3 regions of the Nocardioides sp. NPDC101246 genome follow, and region 3 is predicted to be linked to each of the others. Evidence: predicted binding sites of a transcription regulator. Region 3 holds the regulator's gene; each other region holds the start of a gene.
What was found. The regulator LexA, encoded in region 3, represses DNA repair genes until DNA is damaged. The targets are predictions, from matches to a motif close to TCGAACANNTGTTCGA.
Positions count from the first base shown of each region.

Region 1: the regulator LexA is predicted to act here: its motif matches at 1,265-1,280, upstream of ACIRON_RS15160 (DUF222 domain-containing protein).
Region 2: the regulator LexA is predicted to act here: its motif matches at 1,112-1,127, upstream of ACIRON_RS30285 (DUF222 domain-containing protein).

Region 1 covers NZ_JBIWNX010000007.1:195,932-198,196, forward strand. The annotation lists gene ribH (6,7-dimethyl-8-ribityllumazine synthase) at 1-366, shown strand, start outside; gene ACIRON_RS15155 (class I SAM-dependent methyltransferase) at 381-989, opposite strand; gene ACIRON_RS15160 (DUF222 domain-containing protein) at 1,464-2,265, shown strand, end outside.
Region 2 covers NZ_JBIWNX010000027.1:26,346-28,610, reverse strand. The annotation lists gene ACIRON_RS30290 (aminoglycoside phosphotransferase family protein) at 1-913, shown strand, start outside; gene ACIRON_RS30285 (DUF222 domain-containing protein) at 1,312-2,265, shown strand, end outside.
Region 3 covers NZ_JBIWNX010000018.1:88,830-91,094, reverse strand. The annotation lists gene ACIRON_RS26655 (LysM peptidoglycan-binding domain-containing protein) at 37-414, opposite strand; gene lexA (transcriptional repressor LexA) at 597-1,364, shown strand; gene ACIRON_RS26645 (MXAN_6640 family putative metalloprotease) at 1,669-2,265, shown strand, end outside.

The DNA of each region.
Region 1 (2,265 bases), on a different contig from region 3:
CGTGCCCTGAAGGACGCCGCCGTCGGCGGTCTGACGGTCGTCCGGGTCCCGGGCGCCTTCGAGCTCCCGGTCGCCGCGGCCGCGCTCGCCAAGTCGGGCTACGACGCCATCGTCGCGCTGGGCGTCGTCATCCGCGGCGGCACCCCGCACTTCGACTACGTCTGCTCCGCCGCCACCGACGGGCTGAACCGGGTCGCGATCGACCATGTCGTCCCGGTCGGTTTCGGCCTGCTGACCTGCGACAACGAAGAGCAGGCGCTCGACCGGGCCGGGCTCGAGGGGTCCAGCGAGGACAAGGGCTACGAGGCCGCCGCGGCGGCCATGGAGACCGCGCTCACCCTGCGCGACTGCGTACGCCACTACTGAGGCGCACTGACAGGTCACTTGATGCGCGTCGCCACCAGATCACCCTGGCGGCGGCGCGCATCCGGGTCCTGTCGCGTCCTCGCCTGCGCGACGGTGAACCCGTGCGGGGCGAGCAGGTCGCCGAGGGCCTCGGGCGACCAGTAGTAGGCGGTGTGGACCGCGTGGTCGAACGCCTCGCCGGGCTCGCCGTCGAAGAAGCCGATCAGCGCGGATCCGCCGGGCGCGAGGACACGGGCGAACTCGCCCAGGATCGCGGGCAGGTCGGCTGGTGGGGTGTGGATGATCGAATACCACGCCAGGATGCCGCCGATCGACCGGTCAGCCAGTGGGAGCGCGGCGAGGTCCGCTCGCTGGAAGCTGACGTCTCGATACCGCGCTCGTGCGGCGGCGACGAACTCGGCGGAGGCATCAAGGCCGACCACCTCGCGTACGCCGCTCGTGGTGAGCTCCTGGCTCCAGAGCCCGGGGCCGCAGCCGGCGTCCAGGAGACGGCCGGACGTGGTGTCTCGCCAGGTGGTGATCGTCTCTCGGTCGCGCTCGGCGAGCTGCTCGATCGTTCCGAACAGGTCGATGTACTCAGCTGCGCGGCTGTCGTAGGCTGCGCCGATCTCGGTCATGGTCATCGGTGACAGAGGGTAGCGGGTTCGGCTGCCCTTTTCGGGGGTGTGGGGGAGCGGACGTGTGTCCGTTTGGTCTCGTGCTTGGGTTCCAGCGCGGGTGGGGCCAATACGTTGTCTGGGTTGGGAGATTTCGAACCAGGGTGTCTGGGTGGGGTGCCATTTGGCTGTCTTGCGCGCCTTCCAGCAGCGGTCTGGGTTTGGTTGGGGATATCTGTCCCTGATTGGGTTCATGGGTTTTGCTTTGTGTGGTAGGCTCGGCGCAGGCGTAAACGTGATGGCCGACCACCTCTTCAAGAGGCGTGCGTTCCACTCGAGACACAACGAGTGAGACGTATTCCAGGGGAACCAGGGGCGTGAACGCTGAGCTGCGAGGGTAAGTAATAGCCCGTACTGCCGGGCCTCCGAGACCAGCGAACCAACCGGGATTCTGCACGGGCAGAAACCCTTGAGTTCGTACGTCGGGAGGCGACCGCTTCGATGACCACGCTGCAACAGCCACAACACCCTGTGCTCTCGGCCGTGGTCGCGATCACCACCTCGCTCGAGGCGGTCGCCGAAGCGAACCCGGTGTTCATGGCCACCGACCAGAAGGCCACCACGCTGCTCGAGATCGCCCGCGCCAAGGCGCAGCTGGCCGAGCTCGAACTGCGGGTCCTCGCCACCGCCGAAGACGTCGCTGCCCAGAGTGCTGCCCGTGATGTCGCGGCCTGGTTACATCACCACACCCACCAACGCCCCGAGACCCTGCGTGCCGACCTGCGACTCGCTGAGGCCCTCGACCGGACCTACGGGCTGGTGGCGGCCGCGATGCGCGCCGGGGACTGCAACCCCGCCCAAGCCCACGTCATCGTCAACGCCCTCGATGAGCTGCCCGCTGATCTCGATCCTGAGATCCGGGTCAAGGCAGAAGAAGCGCTGGTTGCCTATGCGGCCCGGTTTGACCCCACCCAGCTCCGCCGCCTCGGCCGCCGGATCCTCGACGTCATCGCCCCCGAGATCGCCGAAGCCGAAGAAGCCCGCCGGCTGGCGGCCGAGGAGGCCCACGCCCGGAAGAAGACCCGCCTGGCGATGCGGCGGCTGGGGGATGGCACCACCCGGATCACAGCGGTGGTCCCGGATGCGGCCGCGGACCGGCTCGCGACCAACCTGGAGGCGTTCGCCTCACCGCGGCGCGATGACGGGACCCGCACCGAGACCGGCGAGTACCTGCCCTACGACCGCCGCCTGGGACGCGCGTTGTGCCAGCTGCTGGAGACCCTCGACCCATCGCGGCTCCCGA
Region 2 (2,265 bases), on a different contig from region 3:
CCCGATGAACGCCGCGATGCACGACGACGAGCTGATGATCGACGAGGACCTGGTGCGGTCCCTGCTGAGGCGGGACCTCGCCGCGTACGCAGAGCTTCCCCTCCGCCCGCTGGACTCGACCGGGTCGACGAACCGGCTCTTCCGGCTCGGCGAGGAGCATCTCGTACGCCTCCCCCGCCAGCCCGGCGGATCGGCCACGATCACGCAGGAAGCCCGCCGGCTGCCCGGGTTCGCGGCCAACCTCGCGGTGGCGACGCCGGAGGTGACGGCGGTCGGCGAGCCGGGGTTCGGCTACCCCGAGCGCTGGAGCGTGGTGCGCTGGCTCGAGGGCGAGAAGCCGGGACCGGGCGCCGGTGACGTGACCGCCGCGGACCTGGCCGGGGTCGTGACCGGGCTCCGGCGTACCGAGGTGCCGCAGGAGGCGCTCGAGGATCCCGATCTGCGCTGGTACCGCGGCGAGCCGATCGCCGGCTTCGACGCCGATGTGCGGTTCCGCCTCGAGGAGTGTCGCGAGCTCGCCGAGCTCGACCTGGACCTGGACCTGGACGCGGTCGAGACCGTCTGGGAGCAGGTGATGGCCCTGCCCCCGGCCGACGCCGAGCCACGCTGGGTCCACGGGGACCTGCTCGCCGAGAACCTGCTGTCTCGCGAGGGCCGTCTCACCGCCGTACTCGACTTCGGGGCCCTATCCGTCGGCGACCCGACCGTCGATCTGATCTGCGCCTGGGAGCTCCTCGACGCCGCCGGCCGCGACTCGTTCCGCGCGCTCCTCGATCTCGACGACGCCACCTGGCTCCGCGCTCGGGGCTGGGCGCTCTTCATCGCGCTGATGACGTTCCCCTACTACTGGCGGACCATGCCCGTACGCTGCGCGGACCGCCTTGTGATGGCTCGTGCTGCGGTGGCGGGCTGAATGGTTTGCCTTCCAGCGTGGGTGGGGCCAATACGTGGTCTGGGTTGGGAGATTTCGAACCAGGGTGTCTGGGTTGGGTGCCATTTGGCTGTCTTGCGGGCTTCCAGCAGCGGTCGGGGTTGGGTTGGGGATATCTGTCCCTGATTGGGTTGGGTTTTGCTTTGTGTGGTAGGCTCGGCGCAGGCGTAAACGTGATGGCCGACCACCTCTTCAAGAGGCGTGCCCTTCCACCCGAGACACAACGGGGGTGGGGTAATCCAGGGGAACCAGGGGCGTGAACGCTGAGCTGCGAGGGTAAGTAATAGCCCGTACTGCCGGGCCTCCGAGACCAGCGAACCAACCGGGATTCTGCGCGGGCAGAAACCCTTGAGTTCGTACGTCGGGAGGTGACCGAATCGATGACCACGCTGCAACAACCACAACACCCCGTACTGGGGGCACTGGTCGCGATCACCGGCGCCCTTGATGGTGTCGCGGATGCCAATCCGGTGTTCATGGCCACCGAGCAGAAGGCCACTACGCTGCTTGAGATCGCGCGGGCCAAGGCGCAGCTGGCCGAGCTCGAGCTCCGGGTGCTCGCCACCGCCGAGGACGTCGCTGCCCAGAGTGCTGCCCGTGATGTTGCGGCCTGGCTGCATCAGCACACCCACCAACGCCCGGAGACCCTCCGTGCCGACCTCCGCCTCGCCGAGACCCTCGACCGGACCTACCACCAGGTCGCGGCCGCGATGCGCACAGGGGCGTGCAACCCGGCGCAGGCCCAGGTGATTGTCAACGCCCTCGACGACTTCCCCGCCGGGCTCGACCCCGAGATCCGCACCAAGGCCGAAGAGACCCTGGTCGCCTACGCGACCCGGTTCGACCCCACCCAGCTCCGCCGCCTCGGCCGTCGCATCCTCGACGTGATCGCCCCGGAGGTCGCCGAGGCGGAAAAAACTCGCCGGCTGGCGGCCGAGGAGGCCCACGCGAGGAAGAAGACCCGCCTGGCGATGCGGCGGCTCGGGGATGGCACCACCCGGATCACCGCGGTCATCCCGGATGCGGCCGCGGACCGTCTCGCGACCAACCTGGAAGCGTTCGCGTCACCGCGGCGCGAGGACGGCACCCGTGCCGAGACCGGTGAGTATCTGCCCTACGACCGTCGCCTGGGACGCGCGTTCTGTCAGATGCTGGAGACCCTCGACCCGGGTCGGCTCCCGATCCACGGCGGGGATGCGACCACGGTGATCGTGACCATCGACATCGACCAGCTCCGCAACGAGGCCGGCATCGCCCAGATCATCGGCGGGTCCCCGATCACCGCCGCCGAAGCCAGGCGCCTGGCCTGCACCGCCAACATCATCCCCGCCGTC
Region 3 (2,265 bases):
GGGGTCGAAGGTGCAGCCGGACATCTATGGCGGCCCTTACGGCGCGGTCGGGATGATCAGGGTCTGGCCGGACACGAGCATCGAGGACTCGAGGCTGTTGAGCTCCTTGATCGTCTGCTCCATCTCCCGAATCGAAGCGTCGCTGCCGGCGACGGCCTTCGAGGAGATGTCCCAGAGCGTGTCGCCATCGCTGACGACCATCGTGTGGGCGGAGGGAGCGGGGCTTTTTTCGGCACCACCCTCCACGGCGAACGCCACCCGCGCTCCGATGAACGCGATCCCGAAGAGCACGACGAGCGCGAATGCGAACACGACGACTCGTCCGCGACGGGTGAGCCGAACGGTCGAGCGACGCACCTCCCGCACCGGACGGGGCGGCTCGGCTACGGGCAGCACATAGACTGTTGCACTCATCTCACGGCCTCCTGATCACAAGTCTCTCGATCACGTGTTCGATCGAGCACATGTTCGAAGGTAGATCACGTGTTCGAACAACGCAAGTAGCGACGCCCAGAATTTTCGAACGCCGACACGCGCCGCCCACGAGGTCGAACAAATGTTTGATGTCGTGGTGCCAGAGGGACTAATGTGGTGACATGACCACGCAGAAGACAGGCACCGGATCAGGCGGTTCGAAGAAGAGCCGCGTCCGCGAGTTGCCCGACGGGCCGCCGGACGCGACCGGGCTCACGCCGCGTCAGCAGCGCATCCTCGCTCACCTGCGCGACAGCATCGAGCAGCGCGGCTACCCGCCCAGCATGCGCGAGATCGGCGCCGCGGTCGGGCTGACCAGCACGAGCAGCGTCGCCCACCAGCTCCGTGCGCTGGAGCAGCGTGGTCTGATCCGCAAGGATCCGAAGCGACCGCGCGCCCTCGAGGTCTTCCTCCCCGAGGTGATGGCCCACCGCAAGGCCATGTCCGGCGAGGAGCCCGACTCGACGATCAGCGCCGAGGCCGACATCAACCCCAACCCCGACGCAGCCATGGTCCCCCTGGTCGGGCGGATCGCGGCCGGTGGCCCGATCCTGGCCGAGGAGACCTCGAGCCAGCAGAGCGTCGAGGACGTCTTCCCGCTGCCCAAGCAGCTGGTCGGCAACGGCGACCTCTTCCTGCTCTCGGTCTCGGGTGACTCGATGGTCGACGCGGCCATCTGCGACGGCGACTTCGTGGTCGTGCGCCAGCAGCCGACCGCCGAGAACGGCGAGATCGTGGCCGCGCTGATCGACGGCGAGGCCACGGTCAAGACGCTGTCCCGCAAGGACGGCAAGGTCTGGCTGCTGCCGCACAACGCTGCGTACGAGCCGATCGACGGCACCCACGCCACGATCCTCGGCAAGGTGACTGCGGTCCTGCGCAGCCTCTGAGCCCGCCCCGGGGAACGGCCCGGGAACACTGCGTGATTTCAGCCGCCGGCCCTGTCAGGGCCGGCGGCTGCGTCTCGTCCACCTGCTCGAGCCGAGCATGCTCGACCCACGCTCCACCCGCCACGGCAACCGGAAGCAACCGGCTCCATCGCGTCACGCAGCAGGTCTAGGCCGTGTCCGCCGGACACAGCGGCGCTCTGCGCTTAGACTGCCCAGGTCTGCCTTCCCGAACGTCTGGTATCTCATGCGAAACATTGTCCGCCGGATCAACCGGAAACAACGCTCCCTCGTCTTGATCGCAGGCATGGTCGCCGCGACATTCGTCGCCACCATGCCCGCAACCGGTTCGACCCCGGCGACCTCGGTGAGGACCGGCGGTGACACCAGCGCCGAGCAGCCGGTGACGGAGAAGGTGGCCCGGGAGGCGCTCGCCGCGGCCAAGAAGGTCAAGCGCAACCAGTCGGTGCGCGGCGCCCGCCAGGTCGTGCCCGGGCGGCACATCGCCGGCCGGCCCGACGCGACCATCGCGCTGACCGACCTGTGGAACGCCAAGGACGCCCTGGACGGCTCCAACAAGGCGGCCGCGCGTGAGCTGCTCGCCCGCCCCCGCACCGCGACCCAGACCTGCAGCGACGTGGTCTGCGTCCACTACACGCCGGGCAAGGGCGGCGACCGCGCCTCGACGGCGTACGCGACCCAGGTCCGTGACGTGGTCACGAAGGTCCACAACCTCTACGTGCAGGCGGGCTACCGCAAGCCCGCGGCCGACAAGTCGGTCACCCCGGGCAAGGTCGACATCTACCTGGAGAACCTCTACGACGAGGGCTACTACGGCTACTGCGCGCCCGAGACGAAGGTCTCCAAGACCGCCGCGACGGCCTACTGCGTCCTGGACAACGAC